Regions from separate parts of the Catenulispora sp. MAP12-49 genome, predicted to be linked through region 1. Evidence: riboswitches for the same ligand, from Rfam matches in the RefSeq annotation. Region 1 holds a riboswitch; each other region holds the start of a gene.

Evidence for each region. A riboswitch is a leader RNA that binds a small molecule or an ion and turns the genes downstream of it on or off. The one in region 1 is predicted to bind cobalamin.
Region 2: it holds a riboswitch for cobalamin, as region 1 does, so the genes downstream of both, ABIA35_RS03360 (ABC transporter substrate-binding protein) here and cobN (cobaltochelatase subunit CobN) in region 1, are expected to answer to the same signal.
Region 3: it holds a riboswitch for cobalamin, as region 1 does, so the genes downstream of both, ABIA35_RS45890 (ribonucleoside-diphosphate reductase subunit alpha) here and cobN (cobaltochelatase subunit CobN) in region 1, are expected to answer to the same signal.
Region 4: it holds a riboswitch for cobalamin, as region 1 does, so the genes downstream of both, ABIA35_RS12130 (HoxN/HupN/NixA family nickel/cobalt transporter) here and cobN (cobaltochelatase subunit CobN) in region 1, are expected to answer to the same signal.

The regions. Positions count from the first base shown of each region.
Region 1 is NZ_JBGCCP010000009.1:284,949-289,153, forward strand. Features, by position in the region: gene cobN (cobaltochelatase subunit CobN) at 1-2,516, opposite strand, end outside; cobalamin riboswitch at 2,560-2,700, opposite strand; gene ABIA35_RS19560 (cobalamin biosynthesis protein) at 2,778-3,737, opposite strand; gene ABIA35_RS19565 (COG4280 domain-containing protein) at 3,841-4,205, shown strand, end outside.
Region 2 is NZ_JBGCCP010000001.1:712,934-717,138, reverse strand. Features, by position in the region: gene ABIA35_RS03370 (ABC transporter ATP-binding protein) at 1-204, opposite strand, end outside; gene ABIA35_RS03365 (FecCD family ABC transporter permease) at 201-1,403, opposite strand; gene ABIA35_RS03360 (ABC transporter substrate-binding protein) at 1,413-2,402, opposite strand; cobalamin riboswitch at 2,508-2,633, opposite strand; gene ABIA35_RS03355 (enoyl-CoA hydratase/isomerase family protein) at 2,790-3,620, opposite strand; gene ABIA35_RS03350 (GNAT family N-acetyltransferase) at 3,645-4,205, opposite strand, start outside.
Region 3 is NZ_JBGCCP010000053.1:31,140-35,344, forward strand. Features, by position in the region: gene ABIA35_RS45875 (ScbR family autoregulator-binding transcription factor) at 1-644, shown strand, start outside; gene ABIA35_RS45880 (PPOX class F420-dependent oxidoreductase) at 703-1,092, shown strand; gene ABIA35_RS45885 (dihydrofolate reductase family protein) at 1,093-1,653, opposite strand; cobalamin riboswitch at 1,740-1,986, shown strand; gene ABIA35_RS45890 (ribonucleoside-diphosphate reductase subunit alpha) at 2,115-4,205, shown strand, end outside.
Region 4 is NZ_JBGCCP010000004.1:445,253-449,457, reverse strand. Features, by position in the region: gene zwf (glucose-6-phosphate dehydrogenase) at 1-832, opposite strand, end outside; gene ABIA35_RS12135 (DsbA family protein) at 931-1,689, opposite strand; cobalamin riboswitch at 1,804-2,006, shown strand; gene ABIA35_RS12130 (HoxN/HupN/NixA family nickel/cobalt transporter) at 2,035-3,153, shown strand; gene ABIA35_RS12125 (NAD-dependent epimerase/dehydratase family protein) at 3,174-4,106, opposite strand.

The DNA of each region.
Region 1 (4,205 bases):
GTCGGCAGAACGCTGACCAGGCCGCGGGTCGGCGCCCCGGAGGGGCCGGCGGGGATATAACGGCCGTCCAGGGCGCGCAGGACGTTGGCGATCTCGTCGGTGGTGCGGGCCAGGCGGGGGACGAGTTCGGTGGCGGCGAAGCGCAGGACGGCGGCCACCGCTTCGGCGGAATCGGCAAGCACCGCATCGCAGATCCCTGGCACAGCCGTCGGATCCCAGCCCGCCGCCGCCAGCGCGTCCACGAGCCGCCGGGCCAGCTTCTCCAGCAGGTCCACGGCGTCGGATGCCGACCTCGCGGGCGCCTCACCGTCACCGGCCAGCGCGACCAGCAGCTCCGGCACCTTCACCGCCGCCCCCGGCTCGGCCAGCAGCACCTGCTCGTCCAGCCCGACGAACTCCGCCAGCGCCTGCCGCAGTCCGGTGACCGCCCCGTTCACCCCGCCGAAGACCTGCTTGGCCCGCAGGATCGCCAGCACGTCGGCGACCAGTTCCTCGCCCTCCGGGGCGCGGCCCAGGATGTGCAGCCCGTCGCGGATCTGCACGTCCTTGATCTCGCACAGATAGCCGTCCAGGTGCAGCACGAAGTCGTCGAAGTCGTCATCAGTGGGCTGACGGTCGACGTCGCCGTGCAGGATCGAGGCGAGGTCGTGGTGCAGCTGCGCGGCCCGGATCAGGGTCCAGATCTGCGCGCGCACCGCCGGTGTCTTGTCCGGGTCCAGCGCCTGCACGGTCGCGTACTCGTCGAGCAGCTGCTCCAGCTTGGCCAGGTCGCCGTAGGTGTCGGCGCGCGCCATCGGCGGCATCAAGTGGTCCACGACGGTGGCGTGCCCGCGCCGCTTGGCCTGCGTGCCCTCGCCGGGGTCGTTCACGATGAACGGGTAGACCAGCGGCAGCTCGCCGAGGACCGCGTCGGGGGCGCAGGACTCCGACAGGCCCAGACCCTTGCCGGGCAGCCATTCCAGCGTCCCGTGCTTGCCGAGGTGGACGACGGCGTCCGCGCCGAAGCTGTGCTCCAGCCAGCGGTAGGCGGCCAGGTAGTGGTGGCTCGGCGGCAGGTCCGGGTCGTGGTAGATGGCGATCGGGTTCTCGCCGAAGCCGCGCGGCGGCTGGATCATCAGCAGGATTTTGTCGAACTGGAGCGCGGCCAGGACGATGTCCTCGCCGTCGACGTACAGCGAGCCGGGCGGCTCGCCCCAGTGCCGGCGGATGCCCTCGCGCAGGTCTTCGGGGAGTGTGGCGAACCAGGACTCGTAGTCGCGCAGCGGCACGCGCGCCGGAGCCGCGGCCAGCTGCTCCTCGGTGAGCCACTCGACGTCGTGTCCGCCGGCCGCGATCAGCCGGTGGATGAGCTGGTCGCCGTCCTCGGGGAAGTCGCCGACGGTGTAGCCGGCTTCGCGCAGCGCCGTGAGCAGGCGGACGGCGCTGGCCGGCGTGTCAAGGCCGACGGCGTTGCCGACGCGCGAGTGCTTGGTCGGGTAGGAGGACAGGACCAGCGCGAGCTTCTTGTCGCGGTTGGGGATGCCGCGCAGGGCGGCGTGGCGGTAGGCGATGCCGGCCAGGCGCGCGGCGCGTTCGGCGTCGGCGACGTAGACGGGGATTCCGGCCGAGCCGTTCTCCTTGAAGGAGAAGGGGACCGAGATCAGCCGGCCGTCGAACTCGGGGATCGCGACCTGCATCGCGGCGTCCATCGGGGTGAGCGCGGCGTCAGAGTCCTGCCAAGCCCGGCGCGAGGAAGTGAGACAGAGTCCTTGGATGACCGGGATGTCCAGGGCGGCGAGGGCGCCGACGTCCCAGGCGTCCTCGTCACCGCCGGCGCTGGCGTCCGCGGCGGTGGCGCCGCCGCCGGCCAGGACCGTGACGATCAGGGTGTCGCAGCGGCCGAGCAGTTCCACGAGCCCCCGGCCCGCGTCCTCGGACAGGCCGCGCAGCGAGCCGCAGTAGACGGGAAGCGCGTTGGCGCCGCGGGTTTCGAGGGCGTCGGCGAGGGTGTCGACGAAGGCTGTGTTGCCCGAGAGCTCGTGGGCCCGGTAGAAGACGATGCCGACGGTCGGGCGGCCCTCGCGCTGCTCGCGTTCGCGCTCGCGCTCGGCGTGGATGCCGAACTCCGGCATGGCCTGCGGCGCCTCGAAGCCCTCGCCGCCGCCGAGGACGGTGTCGGTGAGGAAGTTCGCCAGCTGCGCCAGGTTCGCCGGGCCGCCGGCGGTGAGGTAGTTGAGGGCGTCGGCCACCACGCCGCCGGGAACTGTAGAGAGCGCCATGAGTTCGGCGTCCGGCTCGGCCTCCCCGCCGAGGACGACGGCCGGCAGCCCGGCCGCGGCGACCTCCTCGACCAGCCAGCGCCACGGCCGGTGCCCGCCGAGCAGCCGCAGCACGGCGACGTCGGCGTCACGCAGCAGGGGCGCCAGGGACTCGGCGTCCAGGCGTGCGGGGTTGGCGGTGACGTAGGGCGCGCCGCACGCGTGGGCGGCGAGGAGCTCGGTGTCGGCCGTGGACAGCAACAGAACGCGCGCGGGCATGCGACGGCACTTCCTCTCGCGGAGTCCGCGCTCCGCCTCGGGCTGATGGGTAGGGACGGCAGGCAGTTCCTGGCTCGCGGACCGTGGTCCGCTCACAGTTGCGGGACAGCGCCCGATTCGCACGGGCTTCCTGGACTGTCGTCTTGGTGGACAGTGTGCCAGATCCAGCTTCAGCGCAGTCGGTCCTGTCGGTCCCGCCGGTTCCTGCCAGTCCTGCCAGTCCTGCCAGTCCTGCCAGTCCTGTCTGCCCAGGCAGCCCTGTCAGCGCAGTCGGCGTGCGCGGCGGCGCGGCGCGAAGACGTCGGCCAGACGCGCGGCGGCCACGGCCGAGGCCAGCCCGACTGTGGCCGACAACACGGCGGCCCGGCGGATGTCGGCCACGCGCGGCGCCCGGCCGGTCCCCATGACCGGCCGGTGTTCGACGACGTCGCCGTAGGTGTTGGTGCCGCCCAGGCGCACCCCCAACGCGCCGGCGGCGGAGGCCTCGCAGCGTCCGGCGTTGGGGCTGGGGTGCTGCGCGCCGTCGTGTCGCAGGACCCTGAGCGCGCGCACGGGACTGCCGCCGACCACCGGCGCCGCCGCTACGGTCACGACGCCGGTGAAGCGCGCGGGGACCCAGTTGAGGGCGTCGTCCAGGCGCGCGGAGGCCCACCCGAAGTTGAGGTACTTGGCGTTCCGGTAGCCGACCATCGCGTCCAGCGTGTTCGACGCCCGATAGGCCAGCAGCCCGGGAATCCCCGCCACCGCGCCCCAGAACAGCGGCGCGACCACCGCGTCCGAAGTGTTCTCGGCGACCGACTCCACCACCGCCCGCGCGATCTGGTCGGCATCCAGGCCGCGCGGGTCGCGCCCGCACAGATGCGGCAGCCGCTCCCGCGCGGCGGCGAGGTCCCCGGCCCGCAGCGACTCGCCGATCGCGGACGCCTCGCGGCGCAGCGACGTCCCGCCGAGCACGGTCCACGTCGCGGCGGCGGTCAGGACGGCTCCGGCCACCGGCCGCCGCCCGGCCCTCTCAGCTGCGACGCCCAGAGCGGCCGCCCCCGACACCAGCACCCCGGCATATGCCGCGCCGGCAACCCGCGAGTCCGCATAGGCGATCCGCCGCAGTCCCGAGGCCACCCGCCCGAAGCCCGCCACCGGATGCCCGCGCCGCGGATCCGCGAAGTACCAGTCGGCCGCGAAACCGAGTACCAGCCCTACCGCCCGGGACGAAGATCGCATGGCGCCAATGTAGCGGCGCGCCACCGCGCACCCCACCAAGCCCCCACGCCGCCCGAGATCGCTCGTCCCCGTGATCCCACCGCCCCGGCGCTACCCTGGGCACGTGGGAACCGCCTTCCTGCTCCTGTCCGTCTTCCTCGCCTGCGCCGTCGAGGCCGTGGAAGCACTCACCATCGTGCTCGCGGTCGGCCTGACCCGCGGCTGGCGCTCCACGCTCCAGGGCGTCGCGGCGGGGCTGGTGCTGCTCGCGGCGGTCGTGGCGGCGCTGGGGCCGGCGCTGACCGTGCTGCCGCTGACGGCGTTGCGGCTGGTCGTCGGCGGGCTGCTGCTCACCTTCGGGTTGCAGTGGCTGCGCAAGGCGATCCTGCGCGCCTCCGGCTACAAGGACCTGCGCGACGAGGCCGCCGCCTACCAGCGCGGGGTCGCCGCCGCGCAGGCGGCCGCCTCGGACAAGAAGTCGCTGGTCGC
Region 2 (4,205 bases), on a different contig from region 1:
CTTCGCGACCGACTCCCCGCCGACCCGGATGTCGCCCTGGTACGCCAGGATGCCGACGATCGCCTTGAGCAGCGTGGACTTGCCCGCGCCGTTCGGACCGAGCACGGCGTGCCAGGAGCCGGAGGCCACGGCGAGGTCGACCCCGTGCAGGATCGGCTTGTGGTCCAGCCTCACCCGCACCCCGGCGGCCTTGACCGCGCTCACCGGTCCCGCTCCCGCGTCGCCCGCAGGATCACCAGGAAGAACGGCGCCCCGACGAACGAGGTCACCACCCCGATCGGCAGCTCGGCCGGCGCCAGCGCGGTCCGCGCGAGCAGGTCGGCCAGCACCAGGAACGCACCGCCCACCAGCAGGCTCATCGGCAGCAGCAGCCGGTGCCCGGGCCCGGCGACCCGCCGCACGACATGCGGCACCACCAGCCCCACGAAGCCGATGATCCCGCTGACCGCCACCGCCGTCGCGGTCGCCAGCGAGGCCGCGGCCAGCACGATCAGCCGGGTGCGCACCGGGTTCAGGCCGAGCGTGGCGGCCTCGTCATCACCGAGCGCGAGGACGTCCAGATGCCGCGCGTGCACCGTGACGATGAGGACACTGATGACGGCATACGGCAGCGCCAACCGCACCAGCGACCAGTCGGCGGAGGCGAAACTCCCGAACAGCCACGAGTACACCTGCCGCACATCGGTGGTGCTCCGCTGCATGACGAACGCCTGCACCGCCCCGACGAACGAACTGACCGCGACCCCGGCGAGGATGAGCGATGCGGTCCCGCCCCGACCCACGAGCGTGCCGAGCACATAACTGGCCAGCACCCCGCCGAGCGCCCCGACGAACGCGGCCAGCGGCACCGCACCGATCCCCGCCACGGTGTGCTCGGGCCCGCCGCCGTAGACGATGACGAGAGTCGCGGCCATCCCGGCACCGGCGGAGGCCCCGATGGTCCCGGAATCGGAGAGCGGATTGCGGAAGACACCCTGATACGCAGCCCCCGCCTGCGCGAGCAACGCCCCGACCAGCGTGGCCAGGACGACGCGCGGCAGCCGGATCTGGTCCAGCACGCTCTGCTGCACCGGCCCGAGCCCGGTGTGCAGGTCGACGAAGGGCAGCTTGTCCAGCAGCGCCTTGGCGGTGCCGGCGACCGGAAGGCCCGCGGCACCGCCGAGGCTGGAGACCAGGACGGCGAGGAAGAGGACCGCAGTCGCGGCGAGGAGCGCGATGGTCGGGCGAGCGATGGTGAAGCGGGCGAGGCGGCGGCGCGGGGGAGTCAGATCGCTGGTGGTCGCGCGGAGATCAGTCCGGCCGCCGTCGGCCGCCGCCGTCACCTGCCCAGCGTCGACCGCCGCGGCTTCGGCGCCCCCCGCCGCCGCCGCGTCGGCATCCGCGTCCGCTCCCTGCCGCCGCATCGCGGTGGCTCAGCCCTGGGCCTGGTTCACGGCCTTCGAGATCTGCTGCACCAGATCCACCAGGCGCGGGCCCCAGCGGGAGGCGATGTCGTCGTCCATGCCGACGACCGTGCCCTTCGCCGCGTTCTTCACCGCCGGGATCGCGGACCAGCCGGGGCGGGCGGCGACGGTGGCGGAGGTCTGCTGGCAGCACTTGGTGTCGGCCAGGAAGATCAGGTCGGGGGCCGCGGTGACCAGGTACTCGTCGGACAGCTGCGGGTAGCGGCCGCCGGTCTTGTCGGCCGGGTCGGCGATGTTGGTCAGGCCGAACTGGGCGAAGATCGAGCCGATGAAGGTCTTGGAGGTGGCGCTGTAGTTCCCGGGGGTGCCGACCTCGTAGTAGTACTTCAGGGGCGTGGCCGGCTTCTTCGTGGCCGCGATCGCCTCGGTGATCTGCTGCTTCATGCCGGCGACCTCGGTGGCCGCGGCGGCGGTGTGGCCGGTGGCGGCGCCGAGTCCGGTGATCTGGGTGTAGGCGTCGTCCAGAGTGTTCGGGGCGTCGAACCACAGGACCGGGACGTTCAGCTTGCCGAGCTGCTCCACGATCTGCGAGCTGTCGTCGGCGACGACCACCAGATCCGGGTTGTACTTCGCTATCGCCTCGGCGTTCGGCTTGTAGCCGGACAGCGTGGTCTTCGGAGCGCTCGCGGGGAAGTCCGACTGGTCGTCGACCGCCGTGACCTGCGAGCCGGCACCGATGGCGAACAAGTCCTCGGTGGCCGACGGCGACAGCGACACGATCTTCCTCGGCTCGGCCGCCAGCTTCACCGCGCCGTTCTTGGCGGTGATCGTGGCCGGGAAGGCGGCCGCGGACGAGGCGGCGGACGTGGCCGACGTGCTGCCGGAAGCGGCCGGGGCCGACGCCGACTTCGACGACGAACACCCGGCGGCCAGCAGCGCCGAGGCCGCGACGAGGCCGACGGCCACGCGCCGCGTCGAATTGTGCAGACGAGAATGCACGAGGTCAGCTCCTCCGGCTGATCCGCGGTCCCCGCCGCGCGCGCCGACCCAGGCAGGCGTGACGCGCACACAGCCGGACCGCCCCGAACCTCGAGGGCCGAACCTTGGCACATCGCATGAGGCGACCTGGCTCGCTCCCGGCAGGGAGCTCACAGTTGCGGGACAGCGCCGGATTTTCACCGGCTTCGCTGCACACGATGTGGACGGCGCACCGCCGTCGCCCATGACGCTAGCAAGCACTCGGGCACTCGCCTAACGACAAAAGGGGCGACGGCCGGTGATCTGCGCTACTCCAGGGCCTCTGCGCTACTCCAAGGCCTCTGCACTACTCCAAGACCTCTGCGCCGCTTCAAGGCCTCTGCGCTACTTCAGAACCCCCGCGCTGCCTCACGGCCAGACCGGCGCCCGCTTCTCCACGAACGCCCGCACGCCCTCGGCCCGGTCCGCCGAGAACGCCGTGGCCCGCCACGCCCCGTCCTCCACGTCCAGCCCGGCGGCCAGCGGCAGGTCCGCGCCGACCTTCAGCGCGTGCTTGGCGTTGCGCACCCCGATCGGCGAGTTCTTCGCGATCTGCTGCGCCAGCTCCAGCGCCGCCCCGCGGGCCGTCGAGGTCCCCGGCACCCGCCGGTCGACCATCCCGAACCGGTCGGCCTCGTCGGCGTCGATGCGGCGCGCGGTGAAGATCAGGTCCGCGGCGCGGTTCATGCCCACGCGCCGCACCAGCGTCTGCGTCCCGCCGCCGCCGGGGATCACGCCGACCGAGACCTCGGGCAGCCCGAACACCGCGCCGTCGTCGGCCACGATCAGGTCGCAGCCCAGCGCCAGCTCGCAGCCGCCGCCCAGGGCGTAGCCGGAGACCGCGGCGATGACCGGCATCGGCAGCGAGCCGAACGCGCCCCACGTCCGCCGGAACGCCGGCCGGGTGGCGACCAGCTCGGCGTCGCTCATCTGGTTGCGCTCCTTGAGGTCCACGCCGACGCAGAACGCGTGGTTCTTCCCCTCGGCCGCGGGCGGCGCCGACGACACCACGACGGCGCGCACCGCCGGGTCCTCGGCCAGCTCCGGCGCGACGTCCCGGATCGCCGCGGCCATCCCGGTCGAGATGGCGTTCATCGCCGAAGCGCGGTTCAGCACGATCTCCGCGACCACGCCGTTGCCGGACGCCGGGTGCCGCCGCAGGAGTACGCCGTTGTAATCCTTCTCCGATACCTCGTTCATGGTGCCCACAGTATGAGATGGAGGTCAGAAGCCGAACGGGAGCCACGGCGCGATATCGCTCACAAAAGCCCGCGACGCCTCGGCCAGCGCCCCCGGCCGCAGCTCCTCGACCCGACCCGCCCGGCCGAGCGCGGCCAACGCAAAGCCGCCGAGGTAGGCCGACCCGAGCTCGCGCGGCCCGAGCACCAGATCCGCCGGATCCGTGGTCCGCTCGCAGACGGCTCCGGAAGCATCACCGCTGAGCCGCCACCGTCCGGTGTTCCACGGGCAGAACGGATCCGAGACCTCGAACACCGCGTCCACCGGCGCCGCGTACCGCCGCGCCGTCAGGGCCCGGTCCACATCCACGAGCCGCACATACACATCGTCCTGCAGCCGCGGCACCGCCTGCCGGGGATCGGCGAGCAGGAACATCAGCGGGGCGTCGGTCGGCACGTCGGCATGGACCTCGCTGGTCAGGTCGATGTCCAGCAGGAAGCGCCACATCGCGACGGAGGAGGCGAGGTCGCGGCCATAGACCTCCTTCGCGCGCACCTTGCAGTCCGGGCGCGCCGGGTTGTCCCAGTCCTCCTTGATCCGGTAGCG
Region 3 (4,205 bases), on a different contig from region 1:
CGGCCGACCCCCGCTCCCGGGCCGACCACCGCTCGCCCGCCGAGCCGACGCAGGAGCGGGCCCGCCGCACGCGCCGTGCCATCGTGCTGGCCGCGGCGGAGTGCTTCGCGGAGGTCGGCTACGCGGCGGCCACCACCAGCGAGATCGCCGCGCGTGCCGGCGTCACCAAGGGGGCGCTGGCGTTCCACTTCCCGGCCAAGGCGAGTCTGGTCGTGGCGATCCTGCGCGAGTGCTACGAGCAGTGGCCCGCGGTGATCGCCGAAGCCCGGCCGGGCAACGACCGCGTGCTGGACCTGCTCGGCGAGATCTTCGCCCGGGTGGCGGCGCAGATCCGCGAGGACCCCGTCGTCCGCGCGACCGTCCGCCTGCAGGCCGAGCGCTCCCAGATCGCCGAGCCGGTGCCCCTGCCCTTCGTGGACTGGATCGCCACCGCGACAGGGCTCTTCCACACCGCCGCCGAACAGGGCGAACTGCGCCCCGGCGCCGATCCCGCGGCCCTGGCCCGGGCCTCGATCGCCGGCTTCCAGGGCGTCCAGCACGTGTCCGGCATCCTGGCGGGCCACGCCGACGTCGCCGACCGGGTCGCCGAGTGGTGGGCCGTGATGCGCACGGGCATCGCAGCCCCCGGCGATCACGATTCGTGATCGCAGCAAGTCCGACTCTCTCCTTGCCCGTTCCCGCACACCGCGTTGGAGTAGAGGCATGTCCGTCATCCCCGATTCCCACGCCGACCTGCTCGAGCGCCCGGTCTTCTGCCACCTGGCGACCATCCGCGCCGACGGCACCCCGCACGTGAACCCCATGTGGTTCCTGTGGGACGGCGAGTTCCTGTCCTTCACCACCTCGACCAAGCGCGCGAAGTACCGCGAGCTCAGCGAGCGCCCGAGCGCCGCGGTCTCGATCAACGACCCCGAGGCGCCGTACCGCTACCTGGAGCTGCGCGGCACCGTGGAGCGCATCGAGCCGGACCCGGAGGGCGAGTTCTTCGCCGTCCTGGCCGACCGCTACGCGCTGCCGATGGACGGCCCGGTGGGCGACGCGCCGGCCCGCGTGCGGATCTACCTGCGGCCGGCGCACGCGACCTTCCAGTAGTCAGCCCACGACGGCGTAGCGCAGGAACACGACGCCGCCGGCGAAGCGGCGCTCGTCCACCAGTTCCAGCGACACGCGCACATCCTGGGGCAGGGCGGGCTTGCCGCCGCCCACCAGGATCGGGTTCAGCAGCAGCTGGATCTCGTCCACCAGGCCCGCGGCGATCGCCTGGCCGGCCAGCTCGGCACCGCCGATGGTCAGGTCCGAGGGCGAGGCCTCTTTGAGCCGCCGGACGGCGTCGGCGTCGAACTCCCGCTCCAGCCGTGTCTGAGCGGTCGACACGGATTCGAGCGTCCGCGAGTAGACGATCTTCTCAGCCGCCCGCCAGATCCCCGCATAGTCCCGGGCCACAGGGGATCCGCCGGGACTCGCGCCCTCGGTCTCCCAGTAGCGCATCGTCTCGTACATCCGGCGGCCGTAGAGGTACGTGCCGACGTAACGTTCGAGGTCGTTGACGAACATGTGCACCTGTTCGTCGGGCGCGGCCCACTCGAACGCGCCGCCGGCGTCCTCCACGTACCCGTCGAGCGAGGCGATCGCCGAATAGATCAACTTGGCCATGCTCCATCCTTGCATTGTGGACTGAATCTTGCAGAAGCCCTCTGACATACAGCATGTTGATTGGAGATTCCGGCCCGCCACAAGATATGGTGTCCGACGCAGCTGGTTCGGCCGCCTCCCCCGACAGGGCGACGGCCGAGGCAAGAGGGAACCCGGTGCGAAACCGGGACTGCCCCGCAGCGGTGAGTGGGAACGACCGCCGTCGTGCACACTGGGCCACCGAACGCCTTCGGGCGGGCCTGGGAAGTGACGGCCAGTAGGGTCCCGGAGCGCTTTTCGGCTCCCCGGGAACGCCCGCGAGTCCGAAGACCTGCCAGCGGTGCCGTGCCCGGACGTGGGGCACGGCTGGTCCGACGCCGCGTGGGACGGCTGACGGCGGAACGCGTCGCGACTTCAGCGCGCCTTCCGGTGTCTGCTCGCCATCGGTCCGGACCGGACCTACGACTGGCGAGGAGAAGGTTGTGACGGTCACCCTGGAGCAGGCCACGGCTGGTGCGCAGGTTGCTGAGGCCGATCAGGTCGCGGAAACCGAGCACGCTCTGGAACAGCGGATCACCGTCTGGTCCGCCGACCTGCCCGACGTCGACCCGGGCCGCGTCGCCCGCAAGACCTTCGCGGGCCTGCCGCCGGCCGCGACCGCGGAGCAGATCGCCGACCTCGCCGTCCAGAGCGCCGCCGAGCTGATCGGCGAGGAGCCGCAGTACTCGAAGCTCGCAGCGCGCCTGCTCGCTGAGGTCGTCGCCGCCGAGGCCGCGGGCCAGGGCGCGACCTCCTTCAGCGCGTCCATCGCCGTCGGGCATCGGGAGGGCCTGATCGGCGACGTGACCGCGGACCTGGTCGCCGCCTCGGCGGCGGAGTTCGACGCGGCGATCGACCCCGACGGCGACCTCCGGTTCGAGTACTTCGGGCTGCGCACCGTCTACGACCGCTACCTGCTGCGCCACCCGGTGACCCGGCGCGTCATCGAGACGCCGCAGCACTTCCTGCTGCGCGTGGCCGCCGGGCTGTCGCAGGACCCGCAGGAGGCGATCGGCTTCTACCGCCTGATGTCCTCGCTGGCCTACCTGCCCAGCTCCCCCACGCTGTTCAACTCCGGCACCCGGCACACCCAGATGTCGTCGTGCTACCTCGTGGACAGCCCGCGCGACGAGCTGGACTCCATCTACGACCGCTACCACCAGGTCGCGCGGCTGTCGAAGTTCGCCGGCGGCATCGGCATCGGCTTCTCCCGCGTCCGCTCGCGCGGCGCGCTGATCCGCAGCACCAACGGCCGTTCCAACGGCATCGTGCCGTTCCTGCGCACGCTGGACTCCTCGGTCGCGGCGGTCAACCAGGGCGGCCGGCGCAAGGGCGCGGCGTGTGTGTACCTGGAGCCGTGGCACCCGGACATCGAGGAGTTCCTGCAGCTGCGGGACAACACCGGCGAGGACGCGCGCCGCACCCACAACCTGAACCTGGCCAACTGGATCCCGGACGAGTTCATGCGGCGGGTCGAGGCCGACGGCGTCTGGTCCCTGATGGACCCGGATCAGGTGCCGGAGCTGCCGGACCTGTGGGGCGCGGAGTTCGACGCGGCGTACCGCGAGGCCGAGGCCGAGGGCCGCTACGCCCGCCAGGTCTCGGCGCGCGAGCTGTACGGGAAGATGATGCGCACGCTGGCGCAGACCGGCAACGGCTGGATGACGTTCAAGGACGCCTCCAACAACCTGTGCAACCAGACCGGCGTTCCCGGTAACACCGTGCACCTGTCGAATCTGTGCACGGAGATCATCGAGGTCTCCTCCGACGCCGAGACCGCGGTCTGCAACCTGGGCTCGATCAACCTGGCCGCGCACCTGACGCCGTCCCGGGACGCGGTCGACTGGGACCGGCTGCGCGCCACGGTCCGCACCGCCGTCGTCTTCCTGGACCGCGTCATCGACATCAACTACTACCCGAGCGAGCAGACCGCGGCGTCGAACCCGCGCTGGCGTCCGGTCGGGCTGGGCCTGATGGGGCTGCAGGACGCGTTCTTCGCCCTGCGGCTGCCGTTCGACGACCCGCGGGCCCGGGAGCTGTCGACCCGGATCTCCGAGGAGATCTACCTGACGGCGCTGGAGACCTCGGCCGGGCTGGCCGAGGAGTTCGGCGCGCACCCGGCGTTCGCGGACACCCGCGCGGCCCGCGGCGCGCTCCAGCCCGACCTGTGGAACGTCGCCACCTCCCCGGAACTCGCCACGCGCTGGTCCGAGGTCCGCGGCCGGATCGCGGCCACCGGCCTTCGCAACTCGCTGCTGGTGGCGATCGCCCCGACCGCGACCATCGCCTCCATCGCCGGCTGCTACGAGTGCATCGAGCCGCAGGTGTCGAACCTGTTCAAGCGCGAGACGCTCTCGGGCGAGTTCCTGCAGATCAACAGCGCGCTGGTCGGCGAGCTGAAGGCGCTGGGGCTGTGGACCCCGGCGGTGCGCGAGACGATCAAGCGCGCCGAGGGGTCGGTGCAGGGCGTCGAGGCGCTGCCGGCGGAGATCAGGGCCCTGTACCGGACGGCGTGGGAGCTGCCGCAGAAGGCG
Region 4 (4,205 bases), on a different contig from region 1:
CGCGGGCACGCTCATCGAGGATGTCGGCGGCCGCGCCGGTGCGAGGGGCTTCCATGACCAGATAAGCGAGCATCTGGAGCATGTGGTTCTGGACGACGTCGCGCACCGCACCGGCCCCGTCGTAGAAGCCGCCGCGGTCGGCCACGTCGAAGTCCTCGGCCATGGTGATCTGCACGCCGCGCACGTGGTGGCGGTGCATGAGCTCGCTGAGCAGGGTGTTGGCGAAGCGGATCGTCAGCAGGTCCTCGATGGCGTCCTTGCCGAGATAATGGTCGACACGACGGAGCCGCTCCTCGGGGAAGTGCTCGCTGAGCTCCACCTGCAGTGTGCGCGCGGACTCGAGGTCGCGGCCGAACGGCTTCTCCACGATCAATCTGGCCTGGTCGGCGAGTCCGGCTTCCGCGAGGCACTCGGCGGCCTTGGCGTACAGATTGGGCGGGATGGCCAGGTAGTGCGCGAGGAAACGGCTCCCGCGCGTCTGCTCGGCAATCGAACGGAAGCTGGCGGGCTCGTCGTAGTCGACGCGCGCCACGCGCAGTAGGTCGGCGAAGCGTGAGAAGGCGTCCTCGTCGACCTCGCCGTGAGCCGCGACCGCGTCGTGCGCGTGTTCGCGCAGACGCTCGATGGTCCAGCCGCTGCGGGTGACGCCCACGACGGGCACGTCCAGCGATTGCTTGCGGACGAGTTCGTAGAGCGCGGGCAGCAGCATCTTCTTGGCGAGATCGCCGGTGATGCCGAACAGCACGAGCGCGTCGGCGGCTTGCGTGGCGTTCGCAACGGGCTGGGTCGGTCCGCTTTCCTGCTCCGCCGAGTCTCGCGTGGATCCGCTCATGTCTCAAAGCTATTCCGCGGATCGGAGCGCCAACCCGATGTCGGGGTCTGACTGCGGCATTCGGGTGACATTGCACGCCGGCGGAAAGCCTTCGCCGATCAGAGTGCCGGAAGCCCCGCGGCCTGGAACACCTGCCGCAGCACCGCCGGATCCGATCCGGCCAGCGACGCGCCGTCCTTGGACGCCTTCCAGAAGTTGTCCGGCAGTGTCAGGGCCTTGCCGTCGAGCATCAGCGTCGGTGTCCCCTGCAATTGCAGCGCGTTGAAGTCCGACCAGTTCTGCTGTACCAGGCCCTTGTAGGTGCCGGCGTTCACGCAGGACTCGAACGCCGGCGTGTCCAGGCCTGGCACCTGCTTGGCCAAGGCGATCAGCGTCGCGGTGCTGCTGTAGCCGTCGGTGGTCTCGTCCGGCTGGTTGGCGAACAGCACGTCGTGGTACTCGTCGAACTTCCCGGCCTGCGCGGCGCAGGCCGCGGCGTTGCCGGACTGCAACGAGCCGCTGCCGTTGTCCTTGGTGTCGATCAGCGTCACCGGATGGAACAGCACCCGCAAGGTCCCCTTCGCCGCGTACGCCTTGTACACGGACGCCGATCCGGTCTCCAGCGCCCTGCAGAAGGGGCAGCGGAAGTCCTCGAAGATCGTCAAGGTGTGCGGGGCCGTCGCCGGACCGTAGGCCAGGGCCGTGGCCTTGTTCGCAGGGTTCGCATACTTGTCGGCGACCATCGAGCCGTCGGTCAGCGGGACGTAGGCCTTCGGCTTGGCAGAGTTCGAGCTCACCGCGATCCCGACTCCGACCGCGGCGCCGATCACCACCACGACGGTCGCGAGGATCCCCACGCGGCGGCCTTGCATGCTCATAGCCCATCCCTCAGCGACGTCGAAATCCAGATCCAACAACGTCCCGGATCTGACCACCGCGCCGCGGTGGCGTCAAGCCGAGCGGGCGCGCCTTGCCCAGTTTCGGGCCGCTCGCTACGGTGACCATGCCGTGGTGCTCGGGAAGACCGGTGGAAAACCGGAGCGGCCCTCGCCACTGTGATCGGGAATGCACCGGCTCCATGCCGGCCGCGCGGAGTACGCGCGGCGGCGGCCACTGGACGCGACCGCGTCTGGGAAGGCGGAGCCGGGGCGTCGACCCGTCAGCCAGGAGACCGGCCACGGCACCGAGAATCGACCATCCACGAGGTGCTGGAGGCGAGCCGCGTGAGCGTGCCTGCGAACAACCCTGACCGGCCTGTCCGGAATCCGTCCTCGGCGCCGCTGCGCTGGCTCCGTACCGACTGGCTGCGCTTCGCCGGTCTGCTGGCGGTGATCGTGGGGATGCACGTCGCGGCGTTCGGGATCCTCGCCGGCCTGGTCGCCCCGCATCACTACACCGTCGGCAAGCAGGTCTTCGGATTCGGCCTCGGCATCACCGCCTACACCCTCGGCATGCGCCACGCGTTCGACGCCGACCACATAGCCGCGATCGACAACACCACGCGCAAGCTGATGGCCGACGGCAAGCGGCCGGTGTCCGTCGGATTCTGGTTCGCGCTCGGACACTCGACGATCGTCGTCGCGCTGGCCGCGGCGATCGCCGCCGGAGCCCGGCAGGCCACGGACCTCACCGACGACAAGTCCGGCACGCGGCAGTCGCTCGGCGTGGTGTCCACGACTGCCTCGGGCACCTTCCTGTACCTGATCGGCATCCTGAACCTGGTCGCGCTGATCGGGATCTACAAGGTGTACAAGGCGATGCGGCGCGGCGAGTACGACGAGGCCGCCCTGACCGCGCAGCTGGACAAGCGCGGCTTCATGAACCGGATCCTGGGCCGGCTCACCAAGTCCATCAGCCGCCCGGGCCAGATGTACCCGGTCGGACTGCTCTTCGGCATCGGCTTCGACACCGCCACCGAGGTGCTGCTGCTGGCCCTGGCCGGCTCCAGCGCCGCGGCCGGCCTGCCCTGGTACGCGATCCTGTGCCTGCCGCTGCTGTTCACCGCGGGCATGACCTTGTTCGACACCCTCGACGGCACCTTCATGAACTTCGCCTACCACTGGGCTTTCTCCAACCCGATCCGCAAGGTCTACTACAACCTCACCATCACCGGCCTGTCGGTGGCCGTCGCCCTGATCATCGGCAGCGTCGAGCTCGTCGGCGTGGTCCACGACCAGTTCGGCGTCGTCAACCCGGTCACCGACTGGATCGCGAACCTGAACCTGAACAATGTGGGGTTCGTCATCGTCGGCGCGTTCGTCGCGGTCTGGGCGGCCGCGATCGCCTATTGGAAGATCGCGCGGGTCGAACACCGGTGGGACGTCACTGGGCAGGAGCCGTAGCGGCCGTTCGCCCTGGAACTTCACCGCGCGACCGTGACCCTCGGCGCCGCGATCATCTCCTTCAGCCCGACCTCGATCGGCGTCGGCTGTATGCCGAAGCGCTCGGTGGCGGCTGTGGAGTCCATGACGAACGGCTTGCGGAACTGGTACTGCGTCTCGCGCATCTCGCGGACGATCGGGTCGGTGAGGCCGCCGAGCCAGAGCATTGCGGCGGGCAGGGCGGAAAGGCGGGGCTCTGGCTTGGCGGCGAGGTAGGCGGCGGCGGTGGCCAGGTCGCGGATGGAGGCCGGGGCGGGGCTGGGGGTGTGCCAGGCGCGGCCCCAGGCGTGTTCGTCGTCTGCGATGGCTACCAGCATGCGGGCGACGTCGGCGACGTGGGTCCAGGTGTGCGGGGCGTCGGGGTCGGCGGGGACGGCGGCGCGCTTGCCGGCCAGGATCTTGGGCAGGACGGCGATGCTGAACAGGGTCTGGGTGCCGGCTCCGAGGTAGTCCGAGGAGCGGATCTCGGCAGTGCGCAGGTCGCCGGCTTCGTGGGCGGCGAGGGCTTCTTCCCACATGCGGGCGCGGACGCCGGCCTTCGTGCCGGCTGGCCGCAGGGGGTGCTGCTCGGTCATGGGGCCGTCCGGCGGGCCGTAGACGTACAGGTTGCCGGTGGTGATCAGCACCGCGCCGGTGGTGCGGGCGGCGTGCAGGAAGGCGGCGGCCAGGGGCGGCCAGTCGAGGGGCCAGCGGTTGTAGGGCGGGTTGGCGCAGTTGTAGAGGGCGGTCGCGCCGGTGCCGGCCTCGGCGAGCGCCGCCGCGTCCGAGGCGTCGGCGGCGATGCGCTCGATGCCGGGATGGTCGGGGCCGGTGCCGCGACGGGTGATGACGCGGACGTGCTCGCCGCGGTCGGCGAGGAGGGTGGCGGTGGCCGTGCCGACGGGGCCGGCACCGACTATGACGTGGGTGGACATGGCGCTCTCCTGGTTTCTCGTGCACATCGTTCTCGTGAGAGAACACTGTTCTCGCTTCTACTGTCACACCGGGTCGGCGCCGTGTCAAGAACAGTGTTC